DNA from 4 places in the Paenibacillus sp. FSL K6-1566 genome. Region 2 is predicted to be linked to each of the others. Evidence: riboswitches for the same ligand, from Rfam matches in the RefSeq annotation. Region 2 holds a riboswitch; each other region holds the start of a gene.

What was found. A riboswitch is a leader RNA that binds a small molecule or an ion and turns the genes downstream of it on or off. The one in region 2 is predicted to bind thiamine pyrophosphate.
Region 1: linked by a shared signal. The riboswitch ahead of NST08_RS24355 (ECF transporter S component) and the one ahead of NST08_RS19615 (YkoF family thiamine/hydroxymethylpyrimidine-binding protein) in region 2 are both predicted to bind thiamine pyrophosphate.
Region 3: linked by a shared signal. The riboswitch ahead of NST08_RS02620 (ABC transporter substrate-binding protein) and the one ahead of NST08_RS19615 (YkoF family thiamine/hydroxymethylpyrimidine-binding protein) in region 2 are both predicted to bind thiamine pyrophosphate.
Region 4: linked by a shared signal. The riboswitch ahead of tenA (thiaminase II) and the one ahead of NST08_RS19615 (YkoF family thiamine/hydroxymethylpyrimidine-binding protein) in region 2 are both predicted to bind thiamine pyrophosphate.

Annotation. Positions count from the first base shown of each region.
Region 1 covers NZ_JBBOSR010000001.1:5,461,653-5,469,737, forward strand. Annotated here, with positions in the region: gene NST08_RS24345 (energy-coupling factor transporter transmembrane component T family protein) at 1-191, opposite strand, end outside; gene NST08_RS24350 (ABC transporter ATP-binding protein) at 188-1,984, opposite strand; gene NST08_RS24355 (ECF transporter S component) at 1,977-2,597, opposite strand; TPP riboswitch at 2,705-2,817, opposite strand; gene asd (archaetidylserine decarboxylase) at 2,986-3,831, shown strand; gene NST08_RS24365 (SDR family oxidoreductase) at 3,912-4,763, opposite strand; gene NST08_RS24370 (hypothetical protein) at 5,147-5,269, opposite strand; gene NST08_RS24375 (helix-turn-helix domain-containing protein) at 5,406-6,191, opposite strand; gene pdxR (MocR-like pyridoxine biosynthesis transcription factor PdxR) at 6,215-7,711, opposite strand; gene NST08_RS24385 (pyridoxamine 5'-phosphate oxidase family protein) at 7,835-8,085, shown strand, end outside.
Region 2 covers NZ_JBBOSR010000001.1:4,451,064-4,459,148, reverse strand. Annotated here, with positions in the region: gene NST08_RS19645 (class I SAM-dependent methyltransferase) at 1-368, shown strand, start outside; gene NST08_RS19640 (NUDIX hydrolase) at 371-856, shown strand; gene NST08_RS19635 (methyl-accepting chemotaxis protein) at 1,005-2,255, opposite strand; gene NST08_RS19630 (class I SAM-dependent methyltransferase) at 2,479-3,201, opposite strand; gene NST08_RS19625 (nucleotidyltransferase domain-containing protein) at 3,341-4,039, shown strand; gene NST08_RS19620 (sporulation protein YjcZ) at 4,156-4,254, shown strand; gene NST08_RS19615 (YkoF family thiamine/hydroxymethylpyrimidine-binding protein) at 4,329-4,934, opposite strand; TPP riboswitch at 5,035-5,138, opposite strand; gene NST08_RS19610 (nitroreductase family protein) at 5,313-5,915, opposite strand; gene NST08_RS19605 (ABC transporter permease) at 6,448-7,401, shown strand; gene NST08_RS19600 (iron chelate uptake ABC transporter family permease subunit) at 7,391-8,085, shown strand, end outside.
Region 3 covers NZ_JBBOSR010000001.1:594,853-602,937, forward strand. Annotated here, with positions in the region: gene NST08_RS02590 (extracellular solute-binding protein) at 1-410, shown strand, start outside; gene NST08_RS02595 (aspartyl-phosphate phosphatase Spo0E family protein) at 681-857, shown strand; gene NST08_RS02600 (TatD family hydrolase) at 993-1,835, opposite strand; gene NST08_RS02605 (ABC transporter ATP-binding protein) at 2,182-3,012, opposite strand; gene NST08_RS02610 (ABC transporter permease) at 3,200-3,955, opposite strand; gene NST08_RS02615 (thiamine-binding protein) at 3,952-4,245, opposite strand; gene NST08_RS02620 (ABC transporter substrate-binding protein) at 4,349-5,389, opposite strand; TPP riboswitch at 5,510-5,621, opposite strand; gene NST08_RS02625 (VOC family protein) at 5,821-6,204, opposite strand; gene NST08_RS02630 (GGDEF domain-containing protein) at 6,507-8,045, shown strand.
Region 4 covers NZ_JBBOSR010000001.1:1,314,599-1,322,683, reverse strand. Annotated here, with positions in the region: gene thiD (bifunctional hydroxymethylpyrimidine kinase/phosphomethylpyrimidine kinase) at 1-552, opposite strand, end outside; gene thiM (hydroxyethylthiazole kinase) at 549-1,400, opposite strand; gene tenA (thiaminase II) at 1,548-2,252, opposite strand; TPP riboswitch at 2,682-2,785, opposite strand; gene NST08_RS05640 (multidrug effflux MFS transporter) at 3,008-4,195, shown strand; gene NST08_RS05635 (ABC transporter substrate-binding protein) at 4,449-5,477, opposite strand; gene NST08_RS05630 (FecCD family ABC transporter permease) at 5,677-6,660, shown strand; gene NST08_RS05625 (FecCD family ABC transporter permease) at 6,657-7,703, shown strand; gene NST08_RS05620 (ABC transporter ATP-binding protein) at 7,727-8,085, shown strand, end outside.

The sequences.
Region 1 (8,085 bases), 1.0 Mb from region 2:
AGCAGCATCTTCCATGTGCGGACACCGGACAGCGCCAGGAGACATAGCATAAAGATCAGCGCCTGATACGCCACAAAGTCAATGTCATGCGTCAGCACCGTCATCAGGAACAGGGAGCAGACGAGAAACAGCTTCACCACCGGATTTGCCCGGTGCAGCCACGTGATGCGGACCGGATTCCATATATTCATGACCTCACCTCCGCGTACGGTCTGCCTGAAGATTCCTTGTTGTCCTCACGGGCGCCAAATTCCTTGGCTTCGTCCTCCGCCCTCATTGGCGGATAACCGTTCTCCTGGAAGCCAGGAGCTCTCCTTGCCGTCAGCCTGGGCGATGCCATGCAGGTAGCCAGCTGCCCTTGACGGATCTCCCAAATATGGGTGGCCGCCTGCTCGGCGATTCGCATCTCGTGGGTAACCATCACGATCGCCGTCCCGGCCTGGCGCAGCCGTTCGCACATCTTAAGAATCGCAAAGGTATTCCGTGCATCCTGGCCAAACGTAGGCTCATCCAGCAGCAGCACCGCCGGCTGTCTGGCCATGGCTGTGGCCACGCTGAGGCGGCGTTTCTGGCCCGTGGATAGCTGGTATGGATGCCGGCTCTCCTTGCCGTCTAGTCCGAATCGCTCCAGCGTCCGGCGGGCCTGCTCAGCCGCCTCATCCGCGGACATGCCGTCCACCAGCAAGGAGTACGCCACCTCATCCGTAACGCGCTCCGTCACGAATTGCAGCTCGGGATTCTGAAATACGAATCCGATTCGGCGGAGCATTCGCTCCCTTTGTTTGCGGTTTCGTCTTCCTTTCCCTAACGGAACCTCCTCCCCGCTGAGGCGGTACGTGCCTTCCGCATTCAGCAGCCCCATCAGGCTCAGAAGCAGCGAGCTCTTCCCCGCTCCGTTCGGCCCCACAATCGCAATAAAATCGCCCGGATACACCTCCGCCCCTTGGACGGTAATAACGGCTTTGTCCCAACGCTTGCCTGAGAACTGGGCCAGCTGAACGGCAGGCTTGATCTGTTCTGCCGACGTAAAGTCCGTTCCGGTAAGCCGTCCGGACTCCTCAACGGAATGGAGCCGCTCCCGGTTCTGTAGCTGAGCGGCTTTTCCCGAATCCCGGGCGAAGGAGTCATCCTGGCGGGATCCGCCGGAGGATACCCCGAGCGGTGCAAATACCTCCCTGCCGGATAGGGACTGCGCATAGTCGTCCCATACGCCGGGATACCAGATGCCGAATTCCTTCAGCTCCCGTGAATAGCGGGCGAATACGTCGGCCGGCGTGCCTTCACCCAGAATCGTCCCATCCGGGCCAAAAAGCACGACCCGGTCTGCATATTCAGCCATCTCCTCAATCCGGTGCTCCACAATGATCAAGGTGCGCCCTGCGGACACGGCCTTCACCGCCGTCCAGATTTGTTCGCGGCCCTCGGGATCGAGCAGCGCCGACGGCTCATCCAGCAGCAGCACCTCCGGCTCCAGCAATAGGGCAGAAGCCAGGGCAAGACGCTGCTTCATCCCTTGCGATAAATGCGCGATTTTGACATGGAGCGACTCCAGCTCCAAGCCGACGGCTTGCAGCGCTGCCTGCATCCGCTCTTCCATCTGCTCCCGTGGAACGCATTGGTTTTCAAGGACGAATGCCAGCTCCTCGTCGACGAACGGCATGCAGAACTGGGTGTCCGGATCCTGGAACACATATCCCCAGGAAACGGGAAGCTTCTGCGCCTCGCATTTCATCGGCACCTCCGTCGCCCGGGGAATCATCCCGCTCAGCACCTGAAGAAGCGTCGATTTGCCGCAGCCGCTTGGACCCAGCAGCAGCACCTTTTCTCCGCGGGCGGCGGAGAACGAAAGATCTTTGAACATCAGCCGCTCCTCGCCCGGGTATTTAAGGCGCAGCCCTTCTACATAAAGCGCCGGTTCCGCCTGGAGATCATTAGGCGCATCCACCGTGTTTCCGAGGTGTACGCCCGTTTGCATTTTAGACATGGCGCGAATCGTCCAGCGCCTCATAGTCTTTTTGCGATGCCGGGCGCAGCAGGGAGGTTACGCCGGTACGCTCCAGCGCTTTGGCGAGGATGAGCATCAGGAGGCCTGCAATGACGGCGCCGCTGAAGATCCGCATGCCGTATTTCGCCAGAAACATCCAGGTCTGTAGATCGTCCGTGTAGCTGTAGAAGAAATCAAGCAGCATCGAGCCGACGGCGGCAGCAGCCCCCGCCAGAGCCACCGTGAAGGCGGAAGAGCTGCGGTAACGGGTTGCGGCAAATACGAGCTCGGCACCCAAGCCTTGAATCAAGCCGTACATCAGCAGCGTAAGCCCCCACCCGCTGCCGAACAGCACTTCGACATGCGCGGCCGCAACCTCTGCAATGATCGCCACGCCAGGTTTCCGGATCAGCAGATAGGCCAGCGTCGCCGCGGCGAACCACATGCCGTACAGCAATTCGTCCGCTTCGAAAAAGAGCGGCTTCAGCAGGTTGTATACCGATCCCCAAAAGTGATACACCACGCCCAGCACCAGCGATACAAGCACCGTCACCAAAATATCGCTCAGTCTAAGCCCTTTTCTGGGTTGAGCCCCCATTATGCCTTGCCTCATCGTTTCCATCGTACAACTTCCCCTCTCCATCGCTATTTTTTGAAATGAAAAAAAAACACAACAAAAAACCGTCTGGAAAACGCGCAGACGGAAATTAGGCCCTAGTATAAGCAGGGGCGGATATTCTCTACGCTGGCATTACCCAGTTCAGATTAACGGTCAACAGCGGATAGCAGCTGCAATCTCAGCCTGATTCACTCAAGCACCCGTATTCCCTATTCGGTTTTATGTTAACTTTAAAATACACAGCCTTTCCTGATTTGGCAAGGGTCTTTTTTTTCTTCAAGGTACGTTTGTTGATTTCCAGCCGATTCTATGTCAATATCAGAATGATTGCTTTTCAAGCATCATCGATAGCTTAGGTCTTTGCACAAAAAAGGAGAATAACATGGCCAAACGATTGCTGCGTCTGATGACTGAGCTCTCCTCCCGTAAGTGGTTGTCCCATTTGGTGGGGCAGTTCTCCCACAGCCGGTTGAGCCGTCATCTGATCCCTGCATTTATTCGAATATATCAAATACCGGCGCATGAAGCGGAGAAAGAGCTGCATGAATACCGCTCGCTCAATGAATTCTTCTCCCGCCGGTTAAAGCTCGGCCTGCGGGCCATAGATACGACCGCTGATGCAATGGTGAGCCCGGTTGATGCGACGATTACCGCCATGGGCACCATCGATACCGGCACCATCCTGAACGTCAAGGGACAGGATTACACCATTGAAGAGCTGCTTGCGCAGTCTCCAAGGTTCGAGAATTATGTGAACGGTTATGCGTTCGTCTTATATTTAAGCCCGACGGATTACCATCGCATTCACGCCCCCGTTACCGGCGTGCAGATCGAGCGGGAGCACCTCAAGGGCAAGGTGTATCCCGTCAACGAGTTTGCCATGACCCATATCCGGTCGGTGCTTAGCCGCAACGAAAGGCTCATTACCTATATCAAGCATGATTTCGGTGAGGTTGCCGTGGTCAAGGTCGGAGCATTGAACGTAAGCAGCATCCGTTATGCCGACGAGAGCGTGACGAAATGGCAGATCGGGGACGAGCTGGCCTACTTCGAATTCGGCTCAACCGTTGTGCTGTTGACCGAGAGCGGCACCTTTACCCCCCGGGGAGATCTCGCTCTCGGGACGACGGTTAAAATGGGCGAGCTGCTCGGCATCCTCCATCCGCCCGCAGACAAGAAGCAGAAGCGGGATGCGTGCTTGGAGCAGGAGCTGTGTATGGAAAAATAAAGAACGTCCTTGCGGATGCCTTCATTCATGACCGCAATGACTCCCGTTGCGTCCCTATCGAACAAGGGCAATGTTAGACCTTATTCTCTTCCCAATAGCCGGACGATCAGCCGCTGAAAGAAGCGGTCGGGCAGCCATGCCTTGATCCGCCCGGTCAGCCGGGTGCTGCGGGGAAGCCGGTACCGGAAGCTCGGATGCTTCATACCGGCGATTCGAGCCACCAACCTTGCAACCTCGAGCGGATCCCCGCTCTTTTTGGCGGTCCGTTCGGAGTATGCCAATACCCGCTTCAGCATCCCGCTGTATGGCGAACCCTCCCTCACCTTCAACTCCCCGAAGCTCTTCCCCCAGATCGGCGTGCCGTAAGCGCCGGGCTGCACCAGCACCACATCGATGCCTAGAGGCATCAATTCCATGGCGAGACTTTCGCCAAGGCCTTCAACGGCAAATTTGGAAGCGGCGTACGGGCCGTAGCCCGGAAAGCCGACAACGCCGCTGATGCTGCTGATCAGAATCATTTTGGATTTACCCGTCCGCCGCATCAACGGCAGCATGCTTTGCGTCACGGAGACGGTTCCGATCACATTGGTCTCGAGCTGTCGTCTCCACTCGCTAAGCGGCACCTCTTCCACGAATCCGCCGACCGCGATGCCTGCGTTATTCACCAGCACATCCAGGCGCCCGAGCTCCTGCTCCACGGAGCGTGCAGCTGCCTGTACCTGCTCTTCGCTGCAAATATCCAGCTCGATCACGCGAATCCGCTCGGCCACACCGAACTTCGCCGCCTGCTGCAGGAGCTCCCCGGCTGCCTCCGGCCTTCGCATCCCGGCTGCGACATCATACCCGCCTTTCGCCAGCTCGATGCTGATCAGCAGTCCGAAGCCGCTGGATGCGCCTGTCACCAGGGCTGTCTTTTGATTCGCCGCTTTCATAAACTCCATCCCCCCAGCTTTCTCAATCATGCAGTCGCCAGTTCCCTGCTTGGCCTTATACCTTGCCGCAACTCGAAAACCTCTTATAAACCGCTTCCGAATATCCGTAAACTGATCATACACGGGGTCGGTCCCAAGCTCAATCGTGAAACTTAGAGCTCGAGCATAAAGCCAAGGGGCATCACGCAAGTCCCATGTAAAAAGAGAGCCCTCCCGGACTCCCTTTTACGTTTAACTTATAAAATAATTCCAACATGGTGCTTCTCACCAACCAGGTATGTACAAGGCACTTGAAGATCACCCGGCTGGGCTGCTAGCTTCGGATCATCGTATATAAAATCGGGGTCACGCCTGTTATCCCCGGACAAAATACTCAGGCTCCATCAAAACCATACATCAAGATGCCCTTGGTTTATGGTCGACTTCATGCGGCGCAGCCGATTTCGAAAAATACTGCCGCCGCCGCGACTGAAAAACCGCCCGCGCACCCGTCTTCTTGGGCTCATTCCCGTACACCCCCTTTCAAAGCTCACTTGCTCTCTATATACCGTAAGCGAGGATTACCCTAAATTGCTTACGTTGAAACCCCGAGGCCCCTTCCGCTTCGCGAAGAGCATGCGTGAACGGTAGGGAGAGGGGGAATCACCTGATTTCGGACGGACTCTTTCCGGTATACTGCTTGAATTGCCGGCTGAAAAAGAAAATGTCGCGATACCCGAGGGCGTCGGCCACTTCCGTGACATTCATTCCCTGGTGCACCAGCAGATGCTGCGCCCGCTCGATCCGCATCTGGATAATATAGGATTGGACCGGCGTACCGATCAGCTCCTTGAATTTGATCGAGAAATAACGCGGGGACAGTCCGGCTCTTGCCGCCAAATCCTCCACGCGATGCGGAATCCCCGGGTGCTGGCGCACATAGTTGGCGATTTCGTGGATCGCCTCCATCAGCTGGTTGCTGGCTTTTTTTACGACAGGCTCATTCAGGTCAGACCGCAGCAGATGAATCATGAGCTGCTTCAGGATAAGCTGGCCCTCTTCTTCCGCCCCGTAAGGCTTGTCCAGATACAACCGGACATACCGGGCCAGCAAATATTCGAAATCCATCGTCTCGCCCAGCTGCCGGTACGGGGCCGGAATGTCCGTAACCGGCTCCTTCACGTCAAAATGTATATATGTTAAAACGAGCGGCTTCTGTGGATTATGCGTCGCGCTGGTATGGTCGCCCGGACGGAACAGAAAGCAGCTTCCTTTACCGATCTCATACGGCTTATCATTCAGTTCCAGCGTACCTTCACCGCTCCATACATAAAACAAATCGTAGTTCTGCATGGGCCGCTCGCGTTTCTGCCACTTCCAGCCCGGCTCGCAGACGATCTTCGCGAGCGCGGGCATTATTACAAAAGAAGACGGCGATGCATTCAGCATCACGTCATTCCCCCTCATCTCTTTTAAAAATATTCTCTCTCCATCATACCCGGTTTTCCGTTTTTTTGCATGTCCGCCCATGCCGAGGCCAAACGGAGAACGCCTGCTTCGATATTTGCCCGCTCCAACTGGGAAAATCCAAAGCATGCGCCGGGCGGACCAGGCGTGCAGCTGTAAACGGTCGCATCGCGAAACAGCACGCCGCGACTGCGCGCGGCTTGGCGAAACGCGTGATACTCGGCGGGCGATTGCAGCCAGTCCGCATACACGTGAAGCCCCGCGTCGCAGGGCCGGAGCCGGAATAAGCCGCCTGCATGAGCGTCCATCGCTTCGCGAAGCGTTCGATACCTCGCGCCGTAGCGCCGGGTCATCCGCCGGAGATGCCGCCCGTAACCGCCGCTGGCGATGAACCGTGCCAACGCCCGCTGCTCCAGCACGCCGGGCGAGATCGGATCATACAGCGACTTGGCCCTGACGACGGCATTCGTAAGACTCGGAGGGAGCACCGCATAACCGATCCGCAGACCGGTGAACATCGTCTTGGAGAAGGAGCCGACGAAGATCACCCTTCCCTCGTCATCGAGCATCTTCAATGGCTCGATCGGCTTGCCTCCCCAGCGAAGCTCGCTGTCGTAGTCATCCTCGATAATGTAAGCCTGGCGGGTTCTCGCCCAGTTCAGCAGCGCCCGCCGCCTCTCTAGCGGAAGCACGGCTCCCGTAGGGTACTGCCGGCTCGGACTAACGACCAGAAGCCTGGCGTCCCAGTCGACAGGGACAAGCCCGGAAGCATCAACCGGAGCCGGCAATGGAATCCCGCCGGTAGCGGACACGCCCCTGCGGATCCCGTCGTAGCCGGGATCCTCGATCACCGCGCGGTCGCCGGGGTCCAGCAGGAGCTGGAAGAGCAGGACGATGCCCTGCATCGACCCGCTGAAGATTACGATATGCTCCGGCTCCGCCTGGATGCCCCGCGTAAACCGAAGATGTCCGGCAATCGCCCGCCGAAGCTCCAGCGCGCCTTCGGGCGGAGCGCCGGAGGACAGCTCCTTCCCTCCGCTCCCGCCGGCATAGTTCAATGCGCTCCGCCATTCGTCATACGGAAAATCCTCCATCGGCATGCGCGCATCGGCAAAGGATATGGTTCCTTCAGGCGGCGCCAGCTCCGACCGGCGGGCCTCGGCGGATTCGTCCCGGAGCTCCACAAGCCGCCGGCCCCAGGCCGACAGCAGCGGGACCGCTTCGGCAGGAGGCGGCTGCTCAGGCACCGTGATCCCCTCGGCGACGTAAGTGCCGCTCCCCTGCCTTGAGACGACATAGCCTTCCGCCATCAGCATGTCATAGCTTTGCGCAGCGGAGCCTCTGGATATGCCGTAAAGCTTGGCAAGCTCCCGGGTAGCGGGCAGGCGCGTCCCTTCCGGCAGTCTGCCGCTGTGAATCGCAGCGCGAATGGCATGATAAAGCGCCAAATATTTATATTTATACTGCTCGACGTATGTCTCGAACGGAAGCCCAAGCTCCACCGAAGGGACCTCCCTTATTTTAAATTGGACTATATAAATTAATGTAAATTGGCGCTTTTTCCTTGTCAATGTTCGTCGTATGCTGATACTCATCACAATGCGATGGAGGGAGAGCGTAATATCATGAGAAGAGACGAATTTGCAATCGAGGATCCGAAGGAGATCGAAGACTTCCTGAACGGAATGAGCTTCGGCTTTCTTGGAACCGTGGATGAACACGGGCTGCCACGGGTTACGCCGCTGAATTTTGTTTATGTACAGGGGAGCTTCTACTTTCACGGCAGCCGGCTGGGGGAGAAAATGGAGCACTTGCGCCGCACTCCCGCCGTCAGCTTTACGGTGGCCGATGAGTATGCTTTGATCCCTTCCTATTT
Region 2 (8,085 bases):
GAATCACGCCGGGCATGTATCATTATATTGTGGCTTGCTCCTGCCTCGAGCACCTCACCTCGGAGGAAGCGTTCGTTGCCAAGCTCGAAGAGATGCAGGAAGGCACCGCTCCCCTTGGTATCCACTGCATCATGATCAACACGAATGTAAAGGAAATAGATGTGGAGACGGGCAAGGAGCAGGAGGGCTTGATCGAACTGAATCTTCCAACGGAACGCGCCTTCTCGATCCTGCATCGTTTATATGCCGATTGGGAGATCCTATGTGAGCGGCAGGTCCATCAGGAAATTCCCGAGGTCCACGACGGCAGGGATATAATGTTTTGCGGCGAATGGATTACCTTCACTGCACGAAAAGGAGCGCGGTAAGTTTGGAGAAATATACCCATCTCGGCATTTATGGCGTATTGATTCGCAGTCAGCGCCTATTGCTGGTTCAGAAAGCCCGGGGTCCTCATCGGGGGAAATGGGATCTGCCCGGCGGATCGGTCGAGTTCGGAGAAGAGCCCGAGCGAACGCTGCAGCGTGAATTTCTGGAGGAGACAGGCCTATCGTCCGTCCAGGGAACGATTCGGACTGCGGTCTCCTATACGATGATCTATCAATATGATGAGAACAGGCTGGAGGAGCTCCATCATATCGGGATCATCTATGATGTTCAGCTGGCGGATGAGCCGGCAGGTTTGAAATCGGAAGGGGACGGCGAGGATTCGTTAGGCGCGGCATGGATTCCGCTGGAGCAGCTGAGCGGGCTGCCGCTGACGCCGTTTGCGGAGATGATGGCTGAACAGATCATGGGCGAGGACGATAAGCGGATCACGAAGAATGATCTCAAGCCGCACATGAGCGAGGAATAATTGGTTTTTCCAAAGTATTTTCTTGTGAAACGTAAAATACGGCTTCCGCGATCCAGGATCATCGAACCAGGAGGAGCATCGTGAAATGCAAAAAGCAGGCCCGAATCGGAGTGAAGCCGATTCAGGCCTGCTTCTGTATGTAATTCAGCTAGAATTTGAAAATATTGATCGTCTTCTGCAGCTGGAAGACAGCGTTGTTCATTGCCTCTGCTTCTTCGGCCATCTTCTTGATTGAGGTAATCCCCTCGTTCATGGAGGCGGATACCTGCTCCGTCCCTGCTGCGGACTGCTGGGTAATGGCCGAAATGTTCTGAATGGCGGCGGATATGCTCTGCGCGCTCTCCAGCATGGACTCGCTTTCCTTGGAGAAGGCGGCAATCTGCTCGGTGATGTACTGCACGCTGCTTACGATCTGCATGAAGACTTCCTCGGCTTCCCGGATCAGCTCCGTTTGTTGGCGCACGACATCCTCATTGATCTTAATGTTCTGGGTCGCATGCTTAATGTCTGCCTCAATGCTGCGAACCAGATTGAACACTTCACGCGTGGAGGAGGTCGATTCCTCCGCGAGCTTTCGAACCTCCTGGGCTACAACGGCAAAGCCGGCGCCGTGCTCGCCGGCACGGGCCGCCTCGATTGAAGCGTTTAATGACAGCAGATTCGTCTGATCGGCCAGCTCGGATATCGTTTCGGTAATTTTCGTAATGCCTTTGGCGTTTCGCGCGAGCGCATCAATGGATTCGGATACTTTGGCCGTTGCCTCGATATTTCGCAGCATGCCGGCCGATTGCCGGGATACCGATTCTCTTCCTTGCTCCACCAGCTGCAAAGTTGCCATCGACCGGGAGTTCATTTCATGGGTTGAGTGGGTGTAATTGCCGACCTTCTCCTCGATTTCCTTGATCGAGTCGGTCATTGCGGACACGTCCTCCGATATTTCGCCTGCTCCGACGGCCAGCTCTCCTGCAGAAAGCGATACCTGGTTCATGACCTGGATAAGCTCCTGATTTTTCGTTGATATATTCCGGCTTGAAGCCATGACGCTGCGGGTGATGTCGGAGGTTTCCTGAAGGATTTTGCGGAGCTTGTCCACCATGCTGTTGAAGGTTCTGCTGAGATCATTCATTCCGCCCATCTCTTCTACCTGGAAGGTAAAATCTCCTTTGGCAATTTTGGCGGAGACGCTGGAGATTTCGGAGAACGTGCTCGTAAGCGCTCTCTCAATGACACGGGAAAGTGGATAAGTGAGTCCGATTAGCACCGCAACAAGTACGATACCAATGACCGCTTTGCCTACGAGTATAAAGGCGATCAGCATTGGAAGCGCGAACAAGGCGGCAATGAGATAACAGGCTGCTGTGATTTTTTGAGCGATCGGGAGTCTGTTGAACCATGCCATACGAATGAATCCTCCTCAAGCTATATAGGATATTTTTACCATGATTATATCATCGTGCGACAAAAGTAGATACAAGGAATTACAAAATTTTCAATCAGGTGAGTCTAAAGACCCTGAATGAAACCCGGAAGATTCTGATCTAATGTTATCCTCGTACAGAACTCGTGAAAAAGAGAGCGGATTTGTGAACGCTTATGCGCTACAAACCCGCTCCAACGATTGTCTATTTCTCTGCCCGGAACAATGCGGAGGCCAAATATTCGGTGTTATCGAGAATCATGCGGTCATGCTTGAAGACCGTCTCCCAGAGTGCAAGGTCGAGCAATATTCCTTTATCCCGCTGCTCATAGGCATCCAGATGGCGTGTCTGTTCCTCCTTCAACTTCTCGTTGAAATGATTGTATTCCAGCACCTCGGCCTGCTTGAAGCCGCTGCCCAGCAGCGCATCGCGCCATTTCTCCCGGTCCATGAGGCGGGGGATGCCGAAGAAGGCAAGCAGCTCGTTGAGCTGCGGTTCAGGCATGCTCTTATCCAGAATCAGCTCCCTGTCCATTAAAATTCCGCCGGCATCCAGAACGCGGTAATATTCCGGAATGGAGCGCGACGTATCGGTGAAGACGGTGACCGACTCGGCCAGAATGACATCGAATTGATTGTCCGGAAAAGGCAGCGAGCATACGTCTGCCTGAAGAAATTCCACATCACTGCCCATCGCCGCTGCTCTTGCTTTTGCTTTTGTAATCATATGCTCATTCAGATCAATGGCCGTCACTTGGTAGCCTAGGCCGGCTAGGTGACAGGCCGTTCGGCCGGTTCCGCAGCCAACCTCCAGAATTCGGCTGCTCGGCCTGATAGGGTACGAATTCAGCATTCTCAGAGTGGCCTCGAATCCCCCGGGGTGGGCGCTGCCCATCCCTAATTTGGACAGCATGTTAATGTAATTCATCGAATGGATCCCTACTTTCGTTATCTGCATAAGGATATTTGTTTATTTACCATATGATTGAGGTACGTTTGGGGTTTTCGCTGAATTTACTATTTTGAGCCCTTTTTTTGAAGATATGAGCGGTTTGGGGGAAATACGCATGAAGATGGAGCCGATTCAGGCCGCAAGGAAGGTCGTGTCGGAACAATATCCGGATTGTCTGCTGGCTGTACTGGGGGGCAGTGCTTCCAGGGGAGAGCATAACGAGCACTCAGACCTTGACGTGATCATTGTAGAGAGAGAAGGCGAAGGGCTGAGGAGAAGGACGATTGAAGCTGCCGGCTGGATCGTAGAGCTGTTTATTTTATCTAGCTCCGGCTATCGCGAAGATTTTGACGCAGGCATCGTTGCGGCGAATCCGACGTTGCAGCGGATCATGGCTGAAGGCGTTGTTCTCTGCTCGCTACCGGAAGGGGAAGCCATTCGCGGGGAGGCCCAGGCTGATCTGGATTACGGCCCGCTGCCATTAACGATGTCCGATATTGACGCAGCCCGGTACATGATCACCGAATACATGATGGATCTTAAGCAGGCCAAAGGGGACGGGGAAGCCTGGTTTACCGTTCAAAAAATATCGACTTTGCTCTGCGAGTTTGTCCTGAGGGTGAACCGGCAATGGACGGGGGAAGGGAAGACGCTGTTCCGGCTGGTCTCCGGCTTCGATCCGCATTTTAGCGAGCGGTTGGTGCAAGCGCTGGAGGCGATGTACCGTACCCGGCAATCGCATCAGCTCATGAAGCTGTGCGAGCAGGTTTTGCTCCCTTACGGAGGCCAGCTGCTTGTCGGATATGAAGAATAAGGCCATCGGCTGGGGGAAAAGACAAGCGGTACAGCTGCCGTGACCGTCGTTCTTTCCGGCTCATACCTTAATATGTGATGACATCACGTATTTCAATAAATCCAGGAGGGATCGTCATGAGCGGAGCATATGGTGGAGATGTTTGGGGCACATCAACGGGTATTATACTGGTTCTCTTTATCCTGCTCGTAATCATCTCGCTTGCTTGGGTTTAATTCATCAAGGATACGCGGTGGATAGCACAAGGACTCGGCATATCGCCGGGTCCTTGTCTGCTTAAGCGTGCATATTATACGCTATTCTGCTTTGGCGATGGACTGTGCGCGGAGACGACAGCGGTCATCACGAGGTGGCTGGTATCTGTCTGGATGGCATGCTTGAACGCATCCTCGAGGGATTCGAATACGCGAGTGAGCGTTCCGTCGAGACGGCTTGCGTAATGGACGCTGCCCCCGAAGGTTCCCTTTTCCTTGGCGCGCTGCACTTCTCCGTAGATAATATCCATATAATGCTCGGTTCCGAGCGGATACAAGGCGAACTGGCAGGCGGTTTCAATATCCGCGTGTGGTCCAAGCTCGCTGTTTAACACCCCGGAATCCTCAGACATATAGACATCCGCATCCGTATCGCCTGGGCAGCCGATGGAGTAGGTCCCATTAAAGACTGTATGTACGCCGGAAGCTGCCGCATGGGCGAATATCGCACGGGTAACGTCAAATACGTGCTCGGCACGTCCGCGAACACAAGTACTGACATCATCGGTATGAATCCATACCTTATCCGTATGCACAGACTCCAACGCCCCCACAATCACTTCGACGAAGCGGTCCGTCATCGGAAATACCGAGAACCGGCAGCCAACAATCCGGCTGGTTCCGCATGCTAACTCATTCATTGTAGATTCCTCCTGCAGCATAAATTTGAGAACGCAAAATAACGCAAAAAAACCGCACCTTAAGGGATAAGTGCGGCGATGTCTACGCGAAAAAAACATAAACATGAACGCTACACTTCCCCACGCTAGCATGACCTAGATCGGGTAGTAAGGGTTAACGGCGGTTCCGCCGTTTCTCAGCACAAGGCACCCCTAGTACAGCAACACAAGATATGAAATTTTGCTTTGATTCCGGCCGGTCCAAGCTTTCGAAAGAGGGCGGCTTCTTACCTGGTAATTGTAACGTCTCGGCATCGAAAAAACAATGGCACCGCAGCAAAAAGCCGCCATGAGGAGCTTTAATAGGCTTCCTGATGGCGGCTCTTTGTCTTGTTTCGCTTACTTGTAAACTTTCACGCGATCTTCAAGCGGAGCAAATTCTTTGTCCCCTGGCTCAGCAGCCGGCTTGCCGAATGGCATTTGTGCAATCAGCTTCCAGTTTTCAGGAATGTTCCATTCAGCTTTTACTTTTTCGTCGATCAGCGGGTTGTAATGCTGCAGGGAAGCACCAAGTCCTTCGGCTTCCAGCATTGTCCAAACGACGAGCTGAAGCATGCCGTTCGACTGATTCGCCCATACCGGGAAGTTGTCGGCATAGAGCGCAAAGTTTTGCTGAAGCCCTGCGATGACATCGTTGTCCTCGAAGAACAGCACGGTGCCATAGCCTGCGCGGAAAGAGGCCATTTTCTCAGCGGTGGATTTGAATGCTTGCTCGTCGCCCACCACTTCCTTCAGAATGCCTTCCGTAATATTCCACAGCTTGTCATGCTGCTCACCAAGCAGAACGACCGCGCGTGCGCTTTGGGAGTTGAAGGAAGAAGGCGTGTATTTCACGGCATCTTTCACGATTTCTTGGATACGCTCATCGGAGATGACGGAATCCTTGCTGATCGCATAGTAGGAACGGCGATTTTTAAGTGCGGTAAGGAAGTCTTTAGACATGTTGATAAACCCTCCTGAGTCATGGTTTGGATTGCATACGCCTGATAAAAAGATGTCCTATCATTCAAGCAAATATGCATTAAGGTGATCGCTGAAATATGTTGAATTATTATTCCTTAACAACTTACTAATTGTAAGAAATAATACTTCCGTTAGTATGTTATTATATCACATTGGTCATTGTCAACCCTGTGATTGAGAATTTATAGATGAAATACCCCGTGATTGGGAGCTAAAACAGGGGAAGGGATTTTTTATTTCCTATTTATAAGAGAGGGCGAGGAGAACAATGGAAGGATTGAGGACAACAACGGCTAATTTCTGCCAAGCTTCATATTATGAACAATTGATGAACAAATCATGCAAAGATTAAAAATTTAATTGAGTTTGATTCTCAATTATACTTGTCGGTTGAGAATGAGGGTGATATAATGCTTATCAGAACGTAATTGATAATCAATCTCAATGAGAATGATAACTGAATTACGAGCTGACGAAATGATTTAGAGACATATGCATAGAAGGAAGAGCCATGAAGATCATTTACTTAGCCGCAGCCGTTGTGGCGCTTTCCATCGTCTCCTTATTTATCGGAGTCAAGGATATTTCGCCGCTGGACTTATTCTCCATGACGGAACAACAACAGCATATTATGCTCGTCAGCCGCTTGCCGCGTCTAGTCAGTCTAATTCTGGCGGGAGTCAGCATGAGTATCTGCGGATTGATCATGCAGCAGCTTAGCCGCAACAAATTCGTATCGCCGACAACGGCGGGAACCATGGATTCCGCAAGACTGGGAATTCTCGTTGCGATGCTCGTATTTACGACAAGCGGACCGCTTGTGAAAATGCTGGTGGCTTTTGTATTCGCTCTGGCCGGCACGTTTATCTTCATGAAGATCTTGGACCGGATCAAGTTCAAGGATGCGATCTTTATTCCGCTCGTTGGACTCATGTTCGGGAACATCGTAAGCTCGATCGCTACGTTCTTCGCTTATAAATATGATCTCATTCAGAACATGTCCGCATGGCTTCAAGGCGATTTTTCCATGATCATCAAGGGACAGTACGAACTTCTGTATATCAGCGTTCCGCTGGTCATTCTGGCCTACCTGTTCGCCAACAAATTCACGGTTGCCGGCATGGGTGAGGAATTCGCCACGAACCTTGGACTTCATTACCGGCGCGTCGTTAATTTGGGCTTGGTCATTGTAGCGCTGGTAACCGCATCCGTCGTGTTGACGGTCGGCGTGATTCCTTTTCTCGGTTTGATCATACCGAATATTGTAAGCCTGTATCTGGGAGACCATTTGAAAAAAAGCCTTTCCCATACCGCGCTGCTAGGGGCCGGATTCGTTCTGTTCTGCGATATCCTTGGTCGGATCATCATATACCCATACGAAATTCCGATCAGTCTGACCGTGGGCGTGCTCGGAAGCGGTATTTTCATTTACTTACTGATGAGGAGAAAGGCTTATGACTTATAGAGCCAAAATCGGCCTGCTGGCCGCGGTGGCAATTATCCTGGTGGCGGCCTTTCTGTTCATCGATCTTGGCGGCAGTTGGGATTACGCCTTCCCGCGAAGAATTAAGAAGGTGCTGGCCATTATTCTGACCGGCGGGGCGATCGCCCTGTCTACCACGGTGTTCCAAACGGTCACGAATAACCGGATTTTGACGCCGAGCGTCATGGGATTGGATTCTTTATATATTTTGATTCAGACGACAGTCATCTTCGTATTCGGTTCCTTTACGCTGTACAAACTGGGCAGCAACGCAAATTTCCTGATCAATGTCGGGGCCATGATTCTGTTCGCCGGCGTGTTATACCGGCTTCTGTTCCGGAGGGAAGGCAACAATATTTACTTCCTCCTCCTAATCGGCATGATCTTCGGAACCTTGTTCTCCAGCATGTCCTCCTTCATGGAGGTGCTGATCGATCCGAACGAGTTCCAATACGTAGCGGATAAAATGTTCGCCAGCTTTAACAATGTGAAGACCGATCTGCTGATCATGGCGAGCATTGTCGTTGCCGTTACGCTCCTGTACTTCGCAAGATTCACCAAGTATTTGAACGTGCTTGCGCTCGGGCGGGAGCAGGCGATCAACCTCGGCGTGAACTACGATTATGTTGTAAAGCGGCTGTTGATCGTCGTGGCAGTGCTGATCTC
Region 3 (8,085 bases), 3.9 Mb from region 2:
AGGGCGTTCATTACAAGGTAGAGAACGGCAAGAAGGTGGCAACGCCGCAAGCGGCAATCGATAAGACGGGAGACGGAAACCTGAACAATATGATTCATCTGGTGAGCGACGATATGGCGATCAGCGCCGTGGGGATGCCGGATGAGGTATATCAGCGCAACGTGGAGATCGTAACGGAGCGCAAGACGGTCAAGGTGCCGAATCCTTCGGCAGAGCTGTATTCGGAGGCGTATAATAAATATTATCCTGAAATCTCCAAGAAAGTGGAAGACATGCGCGTCATGGTCATTACGGGCAAGGAGCCGATTGAAGCGTATGATCAATTGATCGAAACGATCAAGAATGATCCGAAGATGGCGGAAATTACGGAAGAAATGACTAAGGCGTACCAGGAGAAGTACCTGAAATAATTTTATAGAGGCTGTTCAAATTTCGGTGCTGAAAAGCCGGCGACTTGAACTCGCATCTATATATGAAAAAGGCCGTCCGGGCAGAGAAGACTCTGCTCATGGACGGCCTTGTTTTTATGTGAAGGGGCGCGCTACTTCAAGCCCTGCAGTGATTATTCCGTATTATAACAGGCTTCCGAGCCTCTGTGTTATGCCTCCCTGATGTCTAACATCAAACATTCTAGAATTTTACATTAAAGTATAAAATATTACATAAGGGAGGCATAAATCATGAAAACGAAGGACGGCATGAAATTTGATATCGAGCGAGAGAGAAATAAGCTTCATAAGATGAAGCAGCGATATCGTGATTTTAATCATCCCAAGGTCCTCGAGCAATCGGCGGTGCTGGACGAGCTGATTAATCAGTATAACCGCTTCCTTCGGGAGGACAAGCCGATTGCATAAAGATTGACTTGAAGCGGTTTACCGAAACGCAAGATTCATAGATTCCGATTTCACATTACTTCGCGAACCATGGATAGTATATCAACCGTCGAAACCAACGAAAAGCTGCCTTCGGCCAGCATGTATCGTTCGCTTTTATAGTCCGTACAGCCGTGCGGCATTTCGATACAGCTGTCTGCGCGCTTCCTGTTCGGAAATCCCCTGCAGCTCGGCCCAAGCGGCAGCGGCAAGGGCGGTCATTTCCGGTCGGGTCGTCTGCCCTTGAAGGGGACCCTCGAACGGCCAAGGACCATCCGTCTCGGTCATGACCAGCTGCGGAGGATACATTCTCGCAATATCGCGGATCTCTTCTTCATAAAGGATATCCGGCGTAAAGGAGATATGATAGCCGCTTGCGGCCATCCGGTCTAACGTATCGCGTGAGCCCTTGAACCAATGAAAATGAGCGCGGGCGATCCCGTAGGCTTCGAGCAGATCGCATGCGGTATCCGCTTCCTCATACACGGCGTGCAGAATGATCGGTTTATCGTGCTTCTTCGCAAAGGCGACGAATCTTTCGAGCAGCTCGATATAAGGCGCGTTGTCCCACGAATGTCCTGCTGACTCCGCCTCCAGTCTTGCATAATAGGGGAGGCCGACCTCCCCGACCGCCACCATGTCTTGGACATGGTTCTCCATCCAGCGAAGCAGCTCTTCGGTTTCGTCCGGAGAGGGGAGAGGCTGCTCCGGGTGATAGCCGAAAGCAGGCTTAATGGAGTCCCCGTAGATTCGCGACAGCTCCAGATTGCGTTTGCAAGAGGGCAGATTCATGGACACGGTGATGATGTATTGGACGTTTCCCATCGCGAGCGCCGAGGCGATGCTCTCCTGATCGGCAAGCGAATAGCTGTCGAGATGGATATGCGTATCGATGAGCGGGATATCCACTCGATCATACGGTTCAAGCGGTAATGAGGTTGAAGCTGTTCCGGATGCCATAATGAGCCCTCCTTTCGTATCCAATGTTCTTACAGTTTGTCTCTACATATATTATATAGAAGCTATTCTTTACTTATCCGGCTCCGTGCCGGAACCTATAACAGCCGGCCGCTTGCTTATGCATGCAGCCGGCTGTTCCGTCTGAGGAATGGAATCTATAATCCGCATCAAATGAAATTGTTATGCAGCATACAGCAGCTTCAAGAGGAATGGCAAGTTAACATTTCCTACAATCGGCTGAAGCATAACAAATCTGCACCTGACAGCGGCTGGAACATAACAAGTCAGCATCTTGAATGCAGCCGGAAGCATAGCAAGTCAGCGTCCTGATAGCAGTCCCTGCTAGTCAATTGCGTTTCTGCTGCTCCTGCCGCAGCACGGCTGAAATCTCGGATTTCAGCTCGATGAAGGACGGATCCAGCAGCAGATCCTCCCGGCGAGGACGGGTGAACGGAACCTCGACCCGTTTCAGAACCGAGCCGGGACGCGCGGACAGAATATAGATGCTGTCCGAGAGCAGCAGCGCCTCCTCAATATGATGGGTGATCATCAGCACCGAGCGCCGCGTGTCCTCCCATATATCGAGCAGCCAGCGCTGCATGTCGCTTCGGGTCAGGGCATCGAGCGCGCTGAACGGCTCATCGAGGCACATGACCTCCTGCGGGCTCATGAGCGCCCGCAGAAATGCCGCGCGCTGCTGCATCCCGCCTGATAGGGTATGCGGATAAGCCTGCTCGAAGCCGCCAAGCCCGGCCCGTTCCATCCAAGCGCGGGCATGGGCGCGAGCGGAAGCTTTAGAGGTCCCCCGGAGCTCCTCCGGCAGCAGGACGTTGTCCTCAATCGTCCGCCACGGGAACAAGGCCGGCTGCTGCGGCATATAAGCGATGCGGCCCTTCTCCCCGGTGACCTCCAGTCCCTCCATGAGGACCTGACCGGCATCAGGCGCAATCAATCCGCCGATGATGTGAAAGAGCGTGCTTTTTCCGCTGCCGGAAGGGCCGATGATCGATACGAATTCCCCGGGAAGCACCTTAAGCGACAGCTCCTCCAGCACATGCACTTCACTGCGCCGCTCGCGGAACACCTTGCGAATCCCCCGGACCTCCAGGGCAGGAGCGGGGGGAGCGGCTGCGCCGCCGGTCGAATTCAAGACGGAATCAGGCGCTTGCTGCGTCATATGGGCAGCCTCCCTTCTTTATTAAGATCCCTGATTTCAACCTTATCTGTAATCTGAATATGAAAGAACCATTTAAAGCTGGGAGCAGCCGCGATGCAAGAGGAACCCTGCATGTATTTGCCCCGCCTCCCGGTTCAATCGTTCAACTCATGAAGCAGAGAGCATCTATATGGCCAAGCCATGCCAATCAATGCTTCCGGTTCCAGCGGATCAGCCGTTTCTCCAGCAGGGTGATAACGCCTACCATGAGCAGGCTGAGCAGCACGATAACCAGAATGGCCACGAATACGCGATCGGTCCGGTACCCGGATTTTTGCAGCATCATATAATAGCCGATTCCCCGGTCAGACCCGATCCATTCCCCGATGACCGCCCCCATGACCGAATACGTGGCCGCGATCCGAATCCCGGAGAAGATGGATGGCAGCGCGTGCGGAAGCTCCAGCTTGGTGAAGATTTGCCACGGCGTGGCTCCCGTCATCTGCATATAATTCATCATCGTGCGGTCGGTCCGTGCCAGCCCGTCGAGGGCCGCTACGGCTACGGGGAAGAAGCAAACGAGCGTAATGACGATGACCTTCGGCAGCATGCCGAACCCGAACCAGATCATGAGGAGCGGGGCCAAGGCGATGGTCGGCACGTTCTGGCTTAAGATGAGAAGCGGATAAAGGGCTGTTTTGAGAAAAGGGACCCTGTGCAGAGCCAAAGAGAGCAGGAGTCCGATACCGGTTCCGATGGCAAATCCGATCACGGTTAACTTTAGGGTAGCCCAGGTGTGTTCCATAAGTCCCGACGCCCCGGTGATGGCTTCATGCCCGATAGCCGTCGGCGCAGGCAGAATGAATTTCTCGATATCGAACATCCAGACCGCAGCCTGCCACACGATCAAAAAGAAGAGGACCGCCACGACGGGCGGCCATATCGAGCTCCACCAGCTTTTCATGGACGGTATTTCTCCGTGAGCTTATCCATGCTGATGCCCTGCGGATGATGTGCGATTTTGACTTGGGAGATGATGCTCGGACTCCCGGCTTTCACCAGCGCATCATGCATTCGCTCCACGATGCGGAGCAGCTCGGACAGCTCGCCTTCCATCGTTGTTTCCAAAGCATGGACCTCGTATTTGACGCCGGAATCCTGGATTACCTTAATGGCTTCATCCACATAAGGGATGCTGTCTCCGCCGTCCGGCGTACGCGGAATGACTTGAATGCTCAGCAGTGTATTCGCCATGAGTCAATCGTCCTTTCGTATATGGGTTCTCATTTGCACGGCCGTTAAGCCTCATGCCGATGAGCCGCGAAGCAGCATTGCAATGCTGCGGGGAGTGCTTCTCCTATTTGTCAGGCAAAAACTCATTCGTAAACGCGCGCTCCGCGTCCAATTCCTTCTCCAGCAGCTTGCGCTCAAACATCCAGTCGGCATATCCGGACCAAACCTCGGCCTTCTGCTCGCCCCAGCGCGGCGCGTCATCTTGATAGCGCGGGCTGAGCCACTTCTGGCTTTCCAGCACCAGCTCGGCATCCAGGTCGGGAACTGCCTTCGACAGCAGTGCCGCGGCATCTTCCGGATGGTCTATCGCATATTGATAGCCTTTGGACGTTGCGCGCATGAACGCTTTGACAAGCTCCGGGTCATCCGCGATCAGCTTCTCGTTCGTTACGATGACCGGCGTATAATAATCCAGCTGTTCGGAATAATCCTTCACGTAGATCATGTCCAGCGGCTCGCCGCGAAGCTGGGCTTCAATGCCTGTCCAGGCATAGTAGATCCAGGCGAAATCAATATCCCGCTTAACCGCCGTAAAATAATCGGCGTCTCCGATGTTCACGATGTTGACCTTGTTCACATCGGCTCCATCGATCTCCATGATCGATTTCATGACGGCTTCCTCAATCGGAGAGCCCCAGCCTCCGTAGGATTTTCCTTCAAAATCGGAGGCCTTCTTGATGCCCCGATCCTTCGGTGCAGCGAATCCGGACGTATTATGCTGAATGATGGCTGCGATCGAAACCAGCGGCAGCCCCTGTGTCCGGGCGAGCGTTACGCCCTCCTGATAGCTGATGCCGAACGGTACGTTGCCGGAAGCGACCATCGCATCGGTTCCCCCGGAGCCCGGCTGTACGATTTGCACGTTCAGCCCTTCCTCCTCATAATATCCGAGCTCCTTGGCTGCATATAATCCGGTGTGGTTCGTGTTCGCCGACCAGTCCAGCATCAATTGGACATCGCGGAGCTTGGCCGGCTGTTCTCCTTCTCCGGCAGTCTCTTGCTTGCCGGGCGCGCTTCCGCCGTTCTGGCCGCTTGCCCCGCAGCCGGAAGCGACCAGAAGCAGGACGCAGGCTAGCAGCAGAGAGAGCCATGTACGTTGTTTCATCGTGTTTCTCCTCTCCTTATATGTCTTCCATTTTCCGTATTAACTTCATAACAACAACAAAAAACGCCCCGATCGTATCGGAGCGCATGACGGCGTAAGTATATACTACGGCTTATGAACAGCCGCAATCCTATGGCTTCCTACGCTGGCATTACCCAGATCAGGTATAAGGGTCAGTATCTCTATGGGATACACTCTCAGCCGGCCGATTCCAGCTCCCCCGGTATTTATGAAGTTACGGGTTATACTTCCGTTATTATAGACCTACCGGAAGCACCTGTCCAGTACGGGAACGCCCCATGCCTGAAGGCGATTTTCTACGTTCGTATAGGTCGCCGGGGTGAGTGGCTGTCCAGGCATGGAAGACCCGAATGATCCAGGCGACCCATAGGAGTCTCTATATGCGGGCGGGCAACCTTAGACCTGGCCTGTTAGCGCTGGAAAAATTCAATCCATTCGCCTTCCGGACCGTGCACGAAGAAATAGCGGTAGCCGTTGGGCAGCGTGACGATTTCCTCATCCAGATGCGGAACGTCCAGCTCTTTCACCCGTGCATATTCCGCTTCAATGTCGTCCGTGCTGACGGCAAAGTGATGCACCGTTCCCTCCGCAGGAAGGGAGTCGCTGTATCCTTGAATCAGCTCGACCTCGGTTTCATCGCTGCCGTTAAAGCCGAGGAAAGCCAGCTGGATGACACCGTTCGTGTGCGTCAGACGGTCCTTGAGCTCAAGGCCGACCACCTTCGTATAGAAAGCGATCGTTGCTTCCAGATCCCTTACGACAATGCCTACATGGTCCAATCGTCTTTGTCCCATTTTACAAGAACCCCTTCCATGAAACTATGCTAGGATATAAAACCAAAGATACGTTGATATGAAAGAATAATACTACATAAACCCCATGTGTCAAGTGGGGATTGAGTGACTACAATCCCGGGACAATTCCGCAAATAACGATTCTACGCGGCCTATATGCCTATAAATATCCAGTTGTTGGGCGCTTCTTTCTTTACTTTTCCTCGGGCTAAAAGTATGATTGGATATGGAAACGCTTTAATTCGAAAGACCTATTCATCATGAATGACCAAGCCTACCTTTTGTTTCAGGGAGGGATATGAATGAGCCCGGGTCCATCCGATTCCATATATATTCGGCTCGCGATTGGATACGCATTGATCCAATGGATATTGGCCCTGTGGATGCCGGACGCTTTATTGCTTCACCGCATCTTAGCCATTATGGCTCCGATAGCCGCATTCGCGTATTTGATCGGGGTGATTGGCAGTCGGTATGAGCAAGGCCATCTTCGCAGATTTTGGCTTCTGATTGCAGCCGGATTGGCCGGCGATGCAATAGGGCGCATCCTGTATGCGGGTGATGAATGGATTGGAGGGGTGTTTGGCGGATCCATCCGGCTGGCGGAACTGTTCTGGAGCTTGGAAGCTCTATTGTTCGCCGGTGCCCTGATTTACCTGTTCAGACGAGTGCAGGGTCCGCTGCGGGGCGCTCGGTTTACCCTGGACATCATCATTGTTGCGATTACCTTGATGACGGTGGGGTGGGAGTATCTCATTAAGCCGGAGATGGAGAGCGGGACGGATACCGTCTGGAGGTCGGCCGGAGGAGCGATGCTCTATCCGCTGTGCGGAATCGTACTGATGTTCTTTACGCTGGTCGTGTATTTTAACACTAAGCAGCTGCACAAGCGGGCGGTCATCTTCCTGTGCCTTGGTGGAAGCGCATTTGCGCTCGGGGATGTCCTTCGGATCTTTCTTGATAGTTTCATGAACATCGGAGCTGGCCTATATGTATATCCGCTGCACACCCTCTCTGCATGCTTTATCGGCTTTGCGGGTGGACAAACGCTGCCTCGAAGGGGGAGGAGATCCCTATCCGAGAAGAAGCCGTGGCCGGCAGGAACCTTGATCGTACGATATTTGCTGCCCTACAGCGTCCTTGGCGGAATGTTTGCCCTGATGGCCCATCGGTTCGGGGGATGGAGCGGTCTATTTACCGGCTTGACCCTCTGCTTCATTCTCATTTTGATCAGGCAAATCCTGATTCAGGTCGAGAATGACCGCTTGTTCGAAAGGCTGCATGTCAGCCTGCAGAAGAGTGAATCGCTCGCGCACCGCGACGATTTGACGGGCCTGTATAACCGTCGTTATTTTAACGCCAGGCTTTCGGAAGCTTTGGGCGAAGCAGATCGGGCCGGTTTCCGTGTCGGACTGCTGTATATGGACTTGAACCGTTTTAAGCGCGTGAATGACAAGTATGGGCACCGTGCGGGGGATTTGCTGATCCAGAAGGTGGCGCAGCGCCTCCATTCGCTGGAGTCAAAGGGCGTAATCGTATCCCGGCTCGGCGGCGATGAATTTACGGTTATGCTGTATCCGGCCGGAGAGGATCAGGAGCTGATCTGGATGGCGGAGGATATCTGGACGCTGCTGAGCGAGCCCTATGAGCTGGAAGGAACCGAAATTTACACCTCGCCGAGCATCGGGATTGCGGTTTACCCCGATCATGCCAAGGATGACCAGGAGCTGATCGGCCGTGCGGATACGGCGATGTATGCGGCGAAGGAGCGGCATGCCCGGTGGCATTTTGACGTAGAGCAGACCATGCTGCTGCAGCTTCTTCATAAGAAAGCGGATTAAAAGGTGCGATTCCTTTGTCGGATCGTCGAAAGTCAGTTGT
Region 4 (8,085 bases), 3.1 Mb from region 2:
GAAGCTGCCATGACCGCCCTTGATGATGACGATCCGCGGACCGAGCCCGCCGATGCGGCGAGCCGCTTCCCGGCAGTCATGCCTCGTGCGGATTCCCATTCCCGCCAGCACCTCCGCCTCCGGAATATTAGGCGTCACCACCATCGCCAAGGGAAGCAGCTCCCGCTTTAGTGCATCAACCGCTTCAGTACGCAGCAGCTCCGCACCGCCCTTGGCGATCATCACGGGATCGACAACGACGTTCTCCCAGCCAAACGACCGGATCTTAGCGCTGACCAGGCGGATAACATCCGCATGAAACAGCATCCCGGTCTTTAAGGCGTCCACGCCGATATCGCCGCCCACCGCCTCGATCTGCTCCGCCGCCGCTTCCGGCGGGAGCGGATAGACGCCATGGACGCCCAATGTATTCTGCACCGTTACTGCAGTCAATGCCGACATGCCGAATACGCCCAGCTCCTGGAACGTCTTCAGATCCGCTTGAATACCTGCGCCGCCCCCGCTGTCGGACCCGGCAATCGTCAGCGCTCTCGGAATCCGCGCGTCTGTCATCGGGACACGCTCCCTTCCGTCAGGATGTCCGCTTCGCGGACCGACGCGTGCCCTTCGAGCGAACCGGAGTGGAGCTTTGCAAGCTCATCCAAGAAGGCGATCTGGAAGCTGCCCGGCCCGAGTCCGGCCGTTTGCTCGGCCGCGCGGGCGGCTGCTGCCCCATAGAAGGCAAGGCCAGCCGTCCCCGCCAGCAGCAAATCCGGCTCCACAGCGGCGAAGGCCCCGAGCACGGACGTGAGCAGGCAGCCCGCTCCGGTTACTTTCGTCAGCATCGCATGCCCGCCGCGTATGATTCGCGCCGAAACACCATCGCTGATCACGTCCTCCTCTCCCGTAATGGCCACCACCGTATTTAGCCGCTGTGCAGCCCGCAGCGCCAGCTCCAAGTTCCCGCCGGACGCAGAGTCGTCTGCATCGACCCCCTTGATCACCCGGACTTCGCCGATCAGATTGGCAACCTCGGCCGCATTGCCCCGCACCAGGGAAACCTTCACTTCACGCATGATCCGCAGGGCCGAATCGGTCCGAAACGGCGTGGCCCCCGCTCCTACCGGATCGAGGAGAACCGGGACGCGATGCGTATTGGCAGATTGCCCGGCAATGATCATCGCATCCACTTGTTCGCGGGACAACGTGCCGATGTTGAGCACGAGCGCTCCGGCAATTTGGGCCATATCCGCCACCTCGTCGGGGGAAAATGCCATTACCGGCGACGCGCCCAGCGCGTATAAGCCGTTGGCCGTAAAATTCGTAACCACCACATTGGTCATGTTATGGACAAGAGGCTTCTGCTGCTGCACCTTCGTTAAAAGCCCCGCAAGCTCCGAATCCCATGTATTTCCGCTCATTGCCATCATCCTTTCCCATTCTTTTCTTGGTTTTTGGCATATGACATACGACATATGAAACCCATAATCTCATCTCAACCCGAATTCTGATTCATTCTCAAAATGCATGACCTTTCGTAACCCCTGTCTGTCCCATAACTCAAATGCTCAGCGCCCATACCCCTTGGCATCGACCAACGGCTGGAACGGCACGGGCCATTCCTCCTGCTTGTAAGCCATGTCCCAGAACATATACTCCAGCTGGCAGCTCAGCATGAAATGCTCGCGCATCCGCTCGCGCTCCTTCATCGTCGCTCCTTCCGCCCACGCATCCACACGGCCAAGGAACTTCCCTGCCGCATCCTCCCCTCGATTCCCGTAAAAATGAATCCATTCATGGAACGGATGGGTGCGATCCGGCTTAACTTCATCCAGCAGTCTGCGGCCGATCTCATAATACGTCCACGGACAAGGAAGCAGGACCGCCATAATTTCGCCGAGGGTTCCCTCGTGCGCAACGGTCAGCATGTGACGGATGTAATGGTGCGCAGACGGGGCAAGAGGGTAGCCCTGGAGCTGCTCATAGTTCACTCCCGCGACCGAGCAGAAATTTTGATGCGGATGCACCTCGCTGTTGAGGATAAACGCAATCTGTTCGTTGAACGCCGCCATATCCTCCCGCCTCGTGCACTTGGATATGGCGACGCCATAAATGCGAATGTAGGCATTCAAATACTCGAAGTCCTGCTTCACATAGTGAATCAGCTGTTCGCTGTCCAGCTTCCCGGCGGCAATTCCCCGCACGAAGGGATGGTTTATGATCGCCTCGAAAATTCCGTCCGCCTGCTGGCGAAGCTCTTGAGTAAACGTCATGGTTTTCCCCACCTCCATCTTGAAATGAAGAGCAGGAAGTCCTCCTAGCGACCCGGCAATCCCGGTAATCCGGGCAATCCTGGCATTGGCAGCCAAGCATCCATTGCATGTCCCGCAAACCTACGCATACCGTGCATCCTTTTCATATCAGCAACGGTTGCATCCGGGAAACTTTGCAGATCCGGCAGCCGTTGTACCCGGCTACATGTGTATATCCGGCAACCCTTTATGTACACGGCCAACCCTTTATGCACGGCATATGGCAACCTTGCATGCTGCTAGCTCGTACTCGTGCGCTATCGTGCTGGGCAACGAAGATGCAGAAAATTTACGTTCTTCGGAGCATGACAAACAAAGCCGCCCCGAAAAACGGAGCGGCTTCAGCAATAGTCCTCTTGCCCGGAAGAAGCAGGCGCAAAAAGGACTCTATCCGTGAAGGCTCCACTTTCCTACGCTAGTACGAACTAGATCAGGTTCAAAGGGTCCAAGATACGCTCTTGTCTCAGCCGCTGACGGCTCCCCTAGTGGACTTCCTATTCTATTGACTATTACTGTACATAGGTTTGGCGGTGGTGTCAAACGTTTCCGTGTTTGCTGCAATACTCGGTAGATATAACCCCCTAACCCCCTTATTCCAGAAAAAAAGGTGACCGTTCATGCTTTCATTCGCAAGACTAACGAAGTGCAAACCCCCGATCCCGTAATTTCTTTGCCAGCGAACTTGAGATTTTTGAATGATAAGGGGGATATTAGCTGTGCAAAGAAAAATCTCAACTCCTTCCATATGGTTGTTCATGATCCTGGTGGGTTTTCCACAGATCAGTGAAACGATATATACACCTTCATTACCGGACATTGCCCATCAATTGGGCGCTAGCAATAATGCGGTCCAGCTAACGCTCAGCATTTACTTTCTGGGTTTTGCGCTCGGCGTTTTTTGCTGGGGAAGGCTTTCCGACTCCATCGGACGGCGGCCGGCCATGCTGTGGGGCATCCTGGTTTATGGGATCGGCAGCTTGGGCTGTTATCTGTCAGGCTCAGTCGAATGGCTATTCGCGAGTCGATTCGTTCAGGCATTCGGTGCCAGCACCGGTTCTGTCGTCACGCAGACCATTTTGCGCGAGAGTATCGATGGAGCCAAGCGTCATGCGGTATTTGCCCAAATATCAGCAGTGCTTGCGTTTACGCCTGCCCTAGGGCCTCTTATTGGCGGATGGGTAGATCAATTGTTAGGTTTCAGAGGGGTATTCTTGACGCTCGTTCTGATGAGCGCAGCCATTTGGGCCTATACATGGACTTCTCTGCCTGAGACCAGAGTGACGGCTGCTTCCAAGATAAACACCCTATCCGTTGCCAAGCGTCTGCTCTTCGACCGTAACGTATGGGGATTCGGGTTTCTCATTGGAGCAACGAACGGCATATTATTCAGTTATTATGCGGAGGCCCCGTTTATTTTTATTGAGTTTTTTCAGATGAGTCCCGGCAGGTTTGGTTTCTTCGGCATCTTTGTTGCGCTCTCATCTATAATGGGTGCCATGCTGTCGAAAAGACTGCTGAAAAGGCTCCAGGCTGAGCAAATTATCGTGATTGGCACGCTCTTTACGATGGTGGGAGCTCTTGGTCTTACAGCACTTGCGGCTACCGGCATCAAGGTCTCCTTCTTTGATCTTGTGCTTATGGTAGCATGTATTTTCGTTCTTCTGCTCGGGATCGGAATGGCGATACCCAATTGCCTAAGTCTGGCGCTTACGTCTTATCCAGATGTGCTCGGCACTGCAGGAGCGATCTTCGGATTGGGTTATTACGTTGTCGTCAGCCTGATCACCACGGGCATGAGCGTTCTTCACAATGGTTCGTTAATGATGATGCCTTTGTATTTTCTAGGCCTGTCCATTGCCATGATCTTTGTGAGCAAAAGGCTTGCCGGAAATGAGCCGAGGTAGTAATCGGCATATACTGTAGTAATCTTTAAGAAAGTTATTAATAGAAGCTGTCCCTTTCGTTATCTAAGATGGGGCAGCTTCTTCTTTTTATTGAAATTGTACAGGCACAGAAATAAAATGTTATGCTGGATTCTGTCAAACACAGATAAACGGACATATGGACAAACGAAAGCAGCCTGTTGAGCGGACTCAACAGGCTGCTTTTACTAGTATCCCATCATACTCTCTATATAAAATGGGGGCAGGACACGATTTATTTCTCCAAGCCGTAAAATTCATACAGCTGATCAATCATCAGGTTTGCCGCCAGAATGCCACCTGCGGTGTTCCAAATCGCGTCATCGACCTTATGGGCTTGACCGTTCTTAACGACGTTCAGGTTTTTCCACAACGGATCGTTGACCCATTCCTGCTCGGTCTGGTTGGCGCCGCCGTCGCCGGTTTCGTACGTGAAGTAGAACAGTCTGTCGGCATCCACCTCAGGAAGCCGTTCCTTCGTAATCTCGTCCACGAAATTGTCCTTCGCGTTCTTCGTCATCTCATTACGTGCGATGCCGATCTGATCGAAAATAACCCCCGAGAAGGTGTTCGTATGGTAAACGCGCGTCTTTCCGGCCATGAAGCGCACCACAGAAACGGTCTCATCCAGCTTGCTTCCGGCTTTCTCCTTGAAATCCTGAATACGCTGGTCGTACGCCGCGAGAAGCTCTTCCCCTTCGCTTACCTTATTCACTGCCTGTGCGTAGAGCTTGAAGTTGTTCTGCCATTCTCCGCGAAGATCCTCCGCAAATACCGTCGGCGCGATCGCCTTCAGCTGCTCATACACTTTCTCCTGACGCATTTTGTTGCCGATGATCAGGTCAGGCTGCAGTCCGGCAATCAGTTCAATGTTAGGCTGGCTCTCCTCGCCGACCACGGTAACGCCTTCCATCTGGTCTTTAATATGCGGGTACCACGGATCGCCTGTCCAGGATTTAACGGCGCCCACCGGCTTCACGCCCAGTGCGAGCAAGGCTTCCGTTCCTTCGTTCGTAAGGACGACCACTTTTTGCGGCGTGCCCTTGATCGTTTCGGTTCCCATCGCATGCACCACTTCGTACGAATCGCCGGATGCACCGGAGCCGTTATTCGCAGGAGCCGTTCCGCTTTCTCCGTTCGATGGCTGGCTTGCATTATTCTGCGTCCCATTCGATCCGCAGCCTGCGAGTATGACAACCATAATAAGCGCCAGCAAGCTCCATTTCAGGCTTCGGCCCGGTTTCTTAGCTGTTCCTTGTCCCATTCCTATCGTAATCCCCCTCATATCATTTCCGCTTTATTGAAAATCATTATCACTTACCGATTCAAAACTATAACGGTTTCCAGCAAAAATATCAATATATTTTTTGAGAATGATTATCAAGTTCATTGACAGATCGGCTCCCTTTCACCTAAAATTCATATGAACTTAATAATCCATGAACTTAAGAAAGTGAGTATATATGCGCTTACTCGGACTATTGATATCGCTGCTGGCGCTTGCCGCCGCGATGATGGGCAGCATCGCGTTCGGCGTAACGAACATTCCGCTAACGGAAGTATGGAACTCGTTCGCTCACTATAATGGCGGCAACGAGCATCTCATCATCCTGACCGCAAGGGTTCCCCGGGCACTCATCGCAGCAGCCGTAGGGGCGAGCCTCGCAATCGCAGGCGCGTTGATGCAGGTCATCACCCGCAACCCTATTGCATCGCCCAGCACGCTAGGCGTGAATGCCGGTGCAGCCTTCTTCATTATTATGGCCGCAGGCTGGCTCGGGGTTGACGGGCTGCAAGCATTTACCTTGGTGGCCCTGATCGGCGCCGCTGTCAGCGGAGGCATCGTATTTATGCTCGGCAGCATCGGCCGTGACGGCATGACCCCGGTCAAGATTACGCTGGCAGGCGCCTCCATGGCCGCATTCTTCCACTCCTTGACCCAAGGACTGATGCTCTCCGACGGTAAAATGTTCGACCAGGTGCTGATCTGGCTCGTTGGATCAGTTGCCGGTCGGGACTTGAACCAATTGAACGCCGTCTGGCCTTACATGGCGGCAGGTATGCTGATCGCCCTCCTGCTCGGGCGGCATCTAAACGCGCTCTCCATGGGCGATGACATCGCGCAAAGCCTTGGACAGAAGACCGCGCTTATCAAGCTGCTTGCTGCGGCCGCCGTCATTCTGCTGGCTGGCGGATCCGTTGCCGCCGCCGGACCGATTGCATTCATTGGCATTATTATTCCGCATATCGTGCGCTATTTTATAGGAAATGATTACAGATGGATATTGCCCTACAGCGCGGTGCTCGGCGCCATCCTGCTGGTAACGGCCGATCTGGGCTCCAGGTACATCGCGATGCCGAAGGAAGTTCCTGTCGGCGTTATGACGGCAATCATCGGTGTGCCGTTCTTCGTGTACATTGCCAGGAAAGGAAGGCGAACATCATGAGCAAGCACCGCATCCTCCGTGGAGGAAAGGCCGGCATCTCATTCATGCTGGAGCGAAGAACCGTCTGGGTATCCCTCATCCTGCTTGCCGTATGCTTCATCGTCATTGTGGTTAGCACGGGCATGGGAAGCCAGCCCATATCGCCGCTGAACGTCATCAAAGCGCTGGCGGGCAAAGCCCCGCCGATGGAGCAGGTCATCGTCATGAAGCTCCGGCTGCCGCGGGTGATCATCGCCGTGCTGATCGGGGCGGCGCTGGCTGTAGCCGGCGCCATCCTGCAGGGCGTAATCCGCAATCCGCTCGCCTCTCCTGACGTGATCGGCATGACGGAAGGCGCATCGCTCGGCGCGGTGCTGTTCATCTTCCTGTTCACCGGAACCGTATCGATTCACTGGTTGCCGCTGTTCGCAATCCTCGGCGCCTTCCTCATTACCGGGCTGCTGTACGTGCTGGCCTGGAAAGGGGGCGTATCGCCGCTTCGTCTCGTGCTGATCGGCATCGGGGTGTCTGCGGCGGTCAAATCGATCTCGTATATGCTGATCATCTCCGGCCCGCTCCAGCTGGCCGATCGCTCTCTTACTTTTATGGCAGGCAGCATATATGGAATGTCCTGGGATAAGGACGTTATGACGCTGCTGCCATGGGTAGCGGTCCTTCTGCCGGTGACCTGGCTGCAGGCCCGCAATGTGAACATCCAGGCACTCGGGGACGATGTTGCCAGCAGCGCGGGCGCCCATGTGCAGAAGCAGCGCCTGCTGCTGATCGGCTTAAGCGTGGCGCTTGCCGGGGCGGCTGTCTCCATCGGAGGCGCGATCGCCTTCATCGGCTTGATGGCCCCGCATATGGCCCGCAGGCTGGTCGGACCTTCCTTCGGCAGCCTGCTGCCGGTAAGCGCCCTGATCGGCGCGATCGTGCTGCTTGCCGCCGATCTGGTGGCGCGGACGGCGTTTCTGCCGCGCGACGTTCCGGCCGGCGTATTCACCGCCGCCATCGGGGCGCCGTTCTTCCTCTATTTGCTGTACCGCAATCGGAATCGGTTTTAATATGAAAAAAAGGAGCTGACATGATGAGTGCACTCGAAGCGAAAGGATTGAGCCTCTCCTATGGGGGAGACTACATCTTTGAAAATTTGGATTTGACCGTGCCCGTAGGTAAAATCACCGTGTTCATCGGCAGCAACGGATGCGGCAAATCGACGCTGCTGCGCTCCATGGCCCGGCTGCTGAAGCCGCAGCGCGGCGCGGTCGTGCTCGACGGCGCCGACATTGCCGGCATGTCGACCAAGGATGTGGCCCGCAAGCTGGCCATCTTGCCCCAGGGTCCGACGGCACCGGAAGGGCTGACCGTCCTGCAGCTCGTCAAGCAGGGACGCTACCCTTACCAGAGCTGGCTTCGCCAATGGTCGCCTGAAGACGAGAAGGCCGT